One region of the Cupriavidus sp. CER-90 genome, then DNA from elsewhere that is predicted to be linked to it. Evidence: predicted binding sites of a transcription regulator. Region 1 holds the regulator's gene; each other region holds the start of a gene.
The links. The regulator sigma-54, encoded in region 1, starts transcription at its own class of promoters, with help from an activator protein. The targets are predictions, from matches to a motif close to TGGCANGNAANCTGCTTT.

Region 1 (3,272 bases):
CGGCGCGAAGATCATCGACGAGATCCGCGGCGCCGTGATCACCTACGACAGCCGCAACGAGTACTACACCGCCACCGGCGGCGACAACAACACCACGGCCGGCAATACGTCGGGCCGCGTGCGCGCGGTGCTGTCGCCGCGCTCGGACGCCAGCGCCCCCGCCGCCGCGGGCGCACCGCTGGATCTGAAGCCGTCCACCGCGCCCAAGCCTTAACGCCTTACCTCCAGCCAGTCCTGATGAACGATTCCGCCACGCTCACCGCCTCTGCCACGTCCTCCGCATCCGCCGTCCGCACCGACAGCAGCACGCTGGTCGTGCGTCACCTGAAGAAACGCTACGGCACGCGCACGGTGGTCAAGGACGTATCGCTCGATGTGAAAAGCGGCGAGGTGGTGGGGCTGCTGGGCCCCAACGGCGCCGGCAAGACCACGTCGTTCTACATGATCGTGGGGCTGGTGGCGCTGGACGAAGGCGACATCGTGCTCGACGACGAGCACATCAGCGGACTGGCCATTCACGAACGCGCCCGCATGGGCCTTTCGTACCTGCCGCAGGAAGCGTCGGTATTCCGCAAGCTCAACGTGGAAGAGAACATCCGCGCGGTGCTGGAACTGCAGGTGGAAAACGGCAAGCCGCTGCCCAAGGCCGAGATCGAACGCCGCCTGGATTCGCTGCTCGACGACCTGCAGATCGCGCATCTGCGCAACAACCCGGCGCTGTCGCTGTCGGGCGGCGAGCGCCGCCGCGTGGAAATCGCGCGCGCGCTGGCGTCGTCGCCGCGCTTCATCCTGCTCGACGAACCGTTCGCCGGCGTGGACCCGATCGCCGTGGGCGAAATCCAGCGCATCGTGAGCTTCCTGAAGGCGCGCAATATCGGCGTGCTGATCACCGACCATAACGTGCGCGAAACGCTGGGTATCTGCGACCACGCGTACATCATCAGCGAAGGCACCGTGCTGGCCGCCGGCCAGCCCGAGGAAATCATCGCCAACGAGTCGGTACGCCGCGTCTACCTGGGCGAAAACTTCCGCATGTAAGGCCCGGCCGCCTCCGCGGCCACACTGCCGACAGGCTTTCGGCAGGTCATCGGCAGGTCATTTTTACCGCACTTGCCCACGGCGATTTCAAAGCCGTTGCCGATCAGGAAGCCGAAGCGATAGGTTGTAGCAAATTCCGTTCCAACAACGGAAAGATGCGCATAGAATAGGTCGCATGAAACCTTCGCTTCAGCTCCGCCTCTCCCAACATCTGGCCCTGACGCCGCAACTGCAGCAGTCCATCCGGCTGCTTCAGCTTTCCACGCTCGAACTGCAACAGGAGGTGGAACAGGCGCTGACGGAAAACCCGCTGCTGGAACGCGAGAACGACTGGATCGAAAGCCCGCTGCGCGTGGCGGCTGACGGCTCCGTCAACCTGCAAAGCGCCCCGGCGCCGGCCCCGTCCGAACCGCAGGCCAACGGCGACGACCGCGGCGAACATGCGTCCGGCGGCGAGGAAGAAGGCTTCAGCGATTCCGGTGGCGAGGACTATGGCAACGACTGGAGCCTCGACGACTTCGCGCGCCGTCCGCAGAACGACGAAGACGAAAAGACGCCGATGCAGTTGCGCGATGCGGACCCCACGCTGCGCGAATACCTGATGGAACAGCTGACGCCGCTCAAGATTTCGGCGCGCGACAAGGGCCTGGCCATCTTCCTGATCGAATCGCTCGACGACGACGGGTACCTGAGTGCGTCACTCGAGGAAATCTGCACCGAACTGCCCGAAGAACTGGAATTCGAGGTGGAAGAAGTGCAGGCGATGCTGACGCTGCTGCAGAGCTTCGATCCGCCCGGCGTCGGCGCCCGCAATGCCGCCGAATGCCTGAGCCTGCAATTGAAACGGCTCCAGCATCCGCAGCGCGAACTGGCCCTGTCCATCGTCAATCATCATCTTGAATTGCTGGCGGTCAGGGATTACACGCGCCTCAAGAAAGCGCTGCAGGTGGACGAAATTGCACTAAAGGCGGCGCACGACCTGATCCGTTCGCTGGCACCGTACCCAGGGCATGCGTACAGCCGCCCCGACGCCGATTTCGTGGTGCCGGACGTGTTCGTGCGCAAGAGCGGCAGCGGCTGGATTGCCCAGCTGAATCCGGATGTGATGCCGCGCCTGCGCATCAACGACATGTACGCGCAGATCTTGCGCGGTGCAAAAGGCGAAGCGGGGGCTGCGGGACTGCAGCAAAAGCTGCAGGAAGCGCGGTGGCTTATCAAGAACATCCAGCAAAGATTCGACACGATCCTGCGGGTGGCGCAGGCAATTGTGGAGCGTCAGAAGAACTTTTTTTCGCACGGCGAAATAGCGATGCGGCCCTTGGTTTTGCGGGAAATTGCCGATACACTCGGTTTACATGAGTCGACCATTTCCCGGGTGACCACGAACAAATACATGGCCACGCCAATGGGTACTTTCGAGTTGAAGTACTTCTTTGGTAGCCACGTCTCCACGGAGACGGGCGGCGCGGCCTCTTCCACGGCGATCCGCGCGCTGATCAAGCAACTGATAGGAGCCGAAGAACCCAGGAATCCTCTTTCCGACAGCCGCATCGCCGAATTGCTGGGCGAACAGGGCTTTGTGGTCGCACGCCGTACGGTGGCCAAATATCGCGAAGCACTGAAGATCCCCGCAGTCAATCTCCGCAAGTCTTTGTAGCCGAGCCGCAACCGCCTGCCTGGTGCGGCTCTTTCAGAAGGAGAAGCGCTATGAACTTCAAGATCAGTGGACACCACCTCGACATCACGCCGCCGCTGCGTGAGTATGTGGAAACGAAACTGGAGCGAATTGTCAGGCATTTCGATCAGGTCATTGGCGTGAGCGTGCTGCTATCTGTCGACAACCACAAGGAAAAGGACAAGCGTCAGTACGCGGAAATCAATCTGCATCTCAAGGGCAAGGACATCTTCGTCGAAGCGCACCATGAAGACCTGTACGCCGCGATCGACTGTCTGGTCGACAAGCTCGACCGGCAGGTGATCCGCTACAAGGACCGCGTGCAGGGTCATGACCGGGAAGCGGTCAAGTACCAGATGGCTGAAGCCCAGCTACAGCAACAATAGGCTGGCAAATCCTTAACTGCCCCTCGAGGCGGACGTCAGCGTCCCCGAAGAGGACTGACAGGAAGAGAGCAAAGCCGCGCATCTGCGCGGCTTTTTTGATGGGCGCGCGCCCGCGTCGGACTGAAATCCTCCGTTACCTTCGCACCACGGCCGAAACCATTTGATTTGCCGGG
Region 2 (3,272 bases), 740 kb from region 1:
GGTCATGTCGCGCACCATGAAGTCGATCACGTCGTCACGGTGCAGCAGGCCGTACTTGTGGTCGTAGGCCTGGGTCAGCTCGGAGATGTCGAGCATCGCCCACCAGCCCTGCTCGGCCACTTCGGCCGACTGCGGCAGCAGCGAGGTCTGGTAGTTGACGTCGAGCATGCGCGCGGTGTTTTCCGCGCGCTCGGTGTAGCGGGCCATCCAGAACAGGTGGTCGGCGGTACGGCTCAGCATGATGGGGTCTCCCGGCGATCAGTGTGTTCGGCTTCAGCGTTCCAGCACCCAGGTATCCTTGGTGCCCCCGCCCTGCGAGGAATTCACCACCAGCGACCCCTCGCGCAGCGCCACGCGCGTCAGCCCGCCCGGCACCATGCGCACTTCCTTGCCCGACAGCACGAACGGCCGCAGGTCGATATGACGCGGCGCGATGCCCGATTCCACATAGGTCGGGCAGGTGGACAGCGCCAGCGTGGGCTGGGCGATGTACTGCTCGGGCCGCGCCTTGACCACCTCGCGGAACTGGTCGATCTCGGCCTTCGTCGCGGCCGGGCCCACCAGCATGCCGTACCCCCCGGCGCCGTGGGTTTCCTTCACGACCAGCTCGGCCATGTGGTCGAGCACGTATTGCAGGTCATCGGGCCGGCGGCACATGTAGGTAGGCACGTTCGACAGGATGGCCTCTTCGCCCAGGTAGAAGCGGATCATGTCCGGCACATACGGATAGATCGACTTGTCGTCGGCCACGCCGGTGCCGATCGCGTTCGAGATCGTCACGTTGCCGGCGCGATAGACCGACAGCAGCCCGGCCGCGCCCAGCGCCGAATCGGGCCGGAACACCAGCGGGTCCAGGAAGTCGTCGTCCACGCGGCGGTAGATCACGTCGATCCGTTGCGGCCCCTGCGTGGTGCGCATGTAGAGGTGGTCGTCCTCGACGAACAGGTCGCTGCCCTCCACCAGTTCCACGCCCATCTGCTGGGCCAGGAACGCGTGCTCGAAATACGCGGAGTTGTACATGCCCGGCGTGAGCACGACCACGGTAGGGTCGGCGATATTCTGCGGCGACACGCTGCGCAGCATGTCCAGCAGCAGGTCGGGATAGTGGGCCACCGGCGCCACGCGGTTGCGGGCGAACAGGTCGGGGAACAACCGCATCATCATCTTGCGGTTTTCCAGCATGTACGACACGCCCGACGGCACGCGCAGGTTGTCTTCCAGCACGTAGAACTCGCCCTGGCCCGCGCGCACCACGTCGATGCCGGCCACATGGGCATAGATGTCGCGCGGCACGTCGATGCCGAGCATCTCGGGCCGGTACTGGGCGTTGTTATAGATCTGGTCGGGCGGAATCACGCCGGCACGGATGATGTCCTGGCCGTGATAGATGTCATGGATGAAGCGGTTCAGCGCCGCCACCCGCTGGCGCAGGCCGCGTTCCAGCGTGGCCCATTCGCTGGCCGGGAACACGCGCGGGATCACGTCAAACGGAATGGTCCGCTCGGTGCCGCTGTTGGACTCGTCCTTGTCGCCATAGACGGCGAAGGTAATGCCCACGCGCCGGAAGATCAGATCCGCCTCCGCGCGCTTGTTGTCCATGGTGGACACGGACTGCCGGCCGAGCCAGTCCGCAAAACTTCGGTAGTGAGTCCGGACCGCCCCTGGCGGCAAAACCTGTCCGGCCTCGACGGCCGTCACCGTGCCGTCCTCTCGCCCTTCCAGCATCTCGTCGAAAAACCGCGCCGCCATGATGGCCGCTCCTTCGTGGAAATGGGCGCCTGCCGCGGTCCGTGCCGCCTGACTGCTCTTCGGCCCTGCTGCACGGCAATACCGCCGGCCACCCGTTTATCGATGCCTCGTCGAGTCGACGCTTCCAGCATATCCGCACCGGTAAATCCCGCAAGGGGTTGCATGCACAAGACATGCGCCGGTACGCAAAACGGTTTAGCAAGATGCTTGCCAGCCACGTCTGGCCGGCCTTGGTGCAGGGATCAGTGCGCGGTCTTTGCCTGGCCAGCGCAGGAGACCGACTCCGGCGGGCATTTGGCCAGGATGTCCTCCACCAGGACTTCGGGCGCCCGGCGGATATCGAGCACCAGCGCGTCCCGGGGCTCTTCCAGGGTGTCGAACTGGCTTTGCAGCAGTGCCGGGTTGAAGAAGTGGTCGGCGCGGGCCGACAGGCGGCCGCCGATCGTCGAGGCGTCGCCTTTCATGAACACGAAGGTCACGCCGCCGTCGGGCGGGGTCAGGCGGTCGCGGTAGGTCTGGCGCAGCGCCGAGCAGGTGAAGACATGGGTGCGGCCCTCGGCGCGGGCGGCGTCGATGGCCGCGCGCATGGCAGCCAGCCAGGGCCAGCGGTCTTCGTCGGTGAGCGGCACGCCGGCGTGCATCTTGGCCTTGTTGGCCTCGCTGTGAAAGGTGTCGGCATCATGGAAGCCACAGTGCAGCCGCTCTGCAAGCAACTGGCCCACGGTGGTCTTGCCGCTGCCGGAAACGCCCATCAGGATATAGATCATGTCTGCTCCATCGAACATGGTGTCGGGTGGTATTGCCACCCTTGTCGGTAGCCGCCGGGCACGCGTCGGCGTGGCCCGGCAGTGCCCCGGGGCGCCAGCGCCGCGGGGATAACGGAATGTCTGAAAGATTGGCTGTAGATTGGCTGTAGCGGGTCGGTGCCTGGCCGGACGTCCGCCTATTGTGCGACGGCGGACGCGGTTTTGACAGCCGCACCGGCCGTGGCCGACGACGGGGCATCGGCCTCGGACAGGTCGAGCGCGCTGCCGCCCTCCTCGGCAATGCGCGCATGGCGCCGGAACAGCCCGAACAGGCCACGGCCCATGCTGAAATTCGCGAAATCGTCGGCCGGCGCCGGCACCGGCGTGCGCGCGGCGAATTCCGCCTGCACGCGGGCGTCGCCCACCAGTTCGAGCGTACCGGCCACGGCGTCCACACGAATGACGTCGCCGTCACGCACACGCGCCAGCGGGCCGCCCACAAGTGCCTCGGGGCCGACATGGATCACGGCCGGCACCTTGCCCGACGCTCCCGACATGCGGCCATCGGTGACCAGCGCCACCTTGTGGCCGGCGTCCTGCAGCGCGCCCAGCGCCGGGGTCAGCCGGTGCAGTTCGGGCATGCCGTTGGCATTCGGGCCCTGGAAGCGCACCACCGCCACCACATCGCGATTGAGTTCGTCGGCCTCGAACGCCGCCTGCAGCGCCTCCTGCGAATCGAACACGCGCGCCGGGGCCTGCACGATGCGATGCGCGTCG
Region 3 (3,272 bases), on a different contig from region 1:
CTCTCGGTGGTCGTGCGCGAGGGCACCACCGACGAACTGGTCGGCGCGCTGCGCCAGCACGAACTGGACTGCGCGATTGCGCGCTCGTTCTATCTGGCAGGGGAAGACATCGTGCAGGAGCCGCTGTACCGGGAAGAGCCCGTGCTCGTGGTACCTTCGCGGGCCAGGGCGCGGCTGTCGCGCGGCGACCTCGACTGGAAGCGGCTGGCCGAACTCGACTGGATCCTGCCGCCGCCGCATACGCCGGTACGCCGCACCATCAATACGATGTTCGCGGTGGCCGGCGTGGCGCCGCCGCTGCCGATCGTCGAAACCTACTCGATCAAGCCGATGGCCACGCTGCTGCGCAGCCAGCCCGACGCCATCACCATCGTGCCGCGTGCCGTGGCCGCCGAACTGATCGAACTGGGCGACGCGGCGACGCTGCCGTTTTCGCTTAGTTGGGACTTGCCGCCCGTGGGCCTGATGTGGCGGCGCGAGTCGGAGGAGAACGATCTGGTGAAGCCGCTGGTGGCGGCGTTGAAGGCGGCGGTGGCGTAGTGGGATTTGGGGGCGGTGGATGGGGATGGGCTTGCCCTCTCCCCCGACCCCTCTCCCGCCGTGCGGGAGAGGGGAGCGAACCGCCAGCCTTCGAAGCCCTCGGGTGTTCTCCCCTCTCCCATGCAATGGGAGAGGGGCCGGGGGAAAGGGCATCGAGGTTCTGCTTGCCGGCATGTGGCAATTTGAACCGCCGGCACCTTCCATCAACCAAGACAAACAATCCAATGAAGACCGTAGCACTCTACTTCCTGACCGCGCTGGCCGAGATCCTCGGCTGCTACCTGCCCTACCTCTGGCTGCGTCAGAACGCCAGCTCCTGGGTGCTGCTGCCCGGCGCGGCGTCGCTGGCGGTCTTTGCCTGGCTGCTGACCTTGCACCCCGACGCCTCGGGCCGGGTCTATGCCGCCTACGGCGGTATCTATATAGCAGTAGCTATCGTCTGGCTCTGGCTGGTGGACGGCGTGCGGCCCAGCGTCTGGGATATGACAGGTGTCACAATCGCCGTCGCTGGCATGGCCGTGATCGTGTTTCAACCGCGCTGACCTCACATTAAGGGCGAATTAAGCGCCACTTTCTCTGACAAAAACCGTCACTTTATGCATCTTTAGCCACACCCTACCAGAGTAGGGTGACAAGATTTGGCAGACACATTTGGTTACAGGTGACAAGAAATCTCACATTTCAACGATTTCTAGTCGGAATCTGGCCTGGCACACCTGTTGCTCTATAGGACCCTGACAGCAACTGCTGTTCTCAACTAATTCAAAGGGGTCAATTCCATGAAAAAAGCACGGATGGGAATCCACCAACGGGTCCAGAAGGGTTTCACGCTGATCGAACTGATGATCGTGGTCGCGATCATCGGTATCCTGGCTGCTATTGCGATTCCGCAATATCAGGATTACGTGGCGAAGTCGCAAGTTGCGCGTGCTGTTAGCGAATTGTCGGCATACAAGACGGCAATCGAAGACCGCCTGAACCAGGGCGACACGACCATCACCGCCGACAAGGTCGGTTACGTTACCTCGGATCTTCTGAAGGCCGACGCGCTTCCGTTCGCAGCAAACATTGCTGCTGGCGCAGACGGCACTCTGAACTACGTGGGTACGCTGGGCAACAAGGCTCAAACGGCTATCGCAGGCGCAACGATCACCATCACTCGCGCAGCTAACGGAAGCTGGTCGTGCGCCAGTGCAAAGGCGAACGCAAGCACCTTCAAAGATTCTTATGCTCCGGCCGGTTGCCCGGTTGCTGCTGCTGCAGGCGGCAACAACGGCGGCCAGCAGCCCGCTGCTGGAGGCTGATCGGCATACCGTCTGAGCACTCAAAAAAACCCCTGGCCTTTCCCCAGGGGTTTTTTCTTTTCCAACAGTCAACGCTTCCGCCGCCTCACCCCGCCTCCCCCCGCATCCCAATCTCCCCAATCAGCTTCCCATACCGCGCATTATCCGCCGCCACCATCCGCGTGAACTGATCCGGTGAATCGCTTTTCCGAATCTCCCCCGCATTGGCCTTCATCGTCGCGTCGAGCTTGCCGCTCGCCTGCAGCGCCGCCACCGCATCGAATAGCCGTTTCGCCATGGGCGCCGGCAAGCCTGCCGGGGCGAACAGGCCGCTCCAGTTATCGAGCACGAAGCCGGGCGGCAGCGATTCGGCCAGCGTCGGCACGTTCGGGAAGTAGCTGGTCCGCGCAGCCGATGACACCGCCAGCGCACGGATCTGGCCGTTGCGCAGGAACGGCGCCGCCGTGGACATCACCGGCATGCCGAACTGCGTCTGGCCGCTCAGCATCGACGTGAGGATTTCGCTGGCGCCCTTGTACGGGATATGCACGGCTTCGACATGGTGCTGGTGCAGCAGCGATTCCACGGCCAGATGCGAGACGCTGCCCTTGCCGCCAGAGCCGTAGTTCAGCGCGCCGGGCTTCTGTTTCATCGCGTCGATCAGCTCGCGCGCCGTCCTGAATGGCGACGACGCCGGCACGGCCAGGATCACCGGGCCGCCCGACAGCGCCGAGATCGCCGTGAAGTCGCGGGGGGCGTCGTAGGGCTGGTCCTTGTACAGATGCACGTTGATCACATGCTGGTTGGCCAGGATGCCTAGCGTGTAGCCATCGGGCTCGGCGCGCTTCAGCGCCCGGGCGCCGATGATGCCGCCGGCCCCGCCGATGTTTTCCACCACCAGCGGCTGCCCCAGCACCGGCGACAGTTCCGCCGAGAGGGTGCGGGCGATGGAATCGGGCGCGGTGCCCGCGATAAACGGCACGATCAGCCGGATCGGGCGCGACGGATACGGCGCGGCGGCCACGGCCACGCGGCTCATCACGCCGCCCAGTGCGGCGGAACCGGCTGCGGCGCCTGCCGTAGCCAGCCATTGACGACGATTCATGTTGTCTCCTGCGTTTTTTTGATGTGCGGCGTGTGTGTGGCGCGCAGTCAGGCCCCAGCCGGGTCCAGGATGGCCTTGGCGATGGTGTTGCGCTGGATCTCGCTGGTGCCGGTGAAAATGCGGAACATGCGCAGCTTGCGCCAGGTCTGCTCGACTGGATGCCCGCGCGTGACGCCCAGGTTGCCGTGGATCTGCACGGCCTTGTCGGCCACCTCGAAGCAGCGTTCCGACACGAACAGCTTGCACGCGGCCGCCTTCATGCGCAGGTCGGCACCGGCATCGGCCAGCAGCGCGGTCTGGGCGATCATGCTCTCGCACGCCCACAGCGCCGCCGCCATGTCGGC

Region 2: the regulator sigma-54 is predicted to act here: its motif matches at 1,945-1,962, upstream of AC24R4_RS11545 (circularly permuted type 2 ATP-grasp protein).
Region 3: the regulator sigma-54 is predicted to act here: its motif matches at 1,249-1,266, upstream of AC24R4_RS09125 (pilin).

What each region holds. Positions count from the first base shown of each region.
Region 1 covers NZ_JBYGYM010000002.1:968,236-971,507, forward strand. The annotation lists gene lptA (lipopolysaccharide transport periplasmic protein LptA) at 1-214, shown strand, start outside; gene lptB (LPS export ABC transporter ATP-binding protein) at 238-1,038, shown strand; gene AC24R4_RS14950 (RNA polymerase factor sigma-54) at 1,214-2,695, shown strand; gene hpf (ribosome hibernation-promoting factor, HPF/YfiA family) at 2,746-3,099, shown strand.
Region 2 covers NZ_JBYGYM010000002.1:227,755-231,026, forward strand. The annotation lists gene AC24R4_RS11540 (alpha-E domain-containing protein) at 1-240, opposite strand, end outside; gene AC24R4_RS11545 (circularly permuted type 2 ATP-grasp protein) at 274-1,749, opposite strand; gene AC24R4_RS11550 (gluconokinase) at 1,992-2,516, opposite strand; gene edd (phosphogluconate dehydratase) at 2,693-3,272, opposite strand, start outside.
Region 3 covers NZ_JBYGYM010000001.1:2,056,906-2,060,177, reverse strand. The annotation lists gene AC24R4_RS09135 (LysR substrate-binding domain-containing protein) at 1-540, shown strand, start outside; gene AC24R4_RS09130 (YnfA family protein) at 765-1,082, shown strand; gene AC24R4_RS09125 (pilin) at 1,320-1,844, shown strand; gene AC24R4_RS09120 (tripartite tricarboxylate transporter substrate-binding protein) at 1,930-2,928, opposite strand; gene AC24R4_RS09115 (acyl-CoA dehydrogenase family protein) at 2,976-3,272, opposite strand, start outside.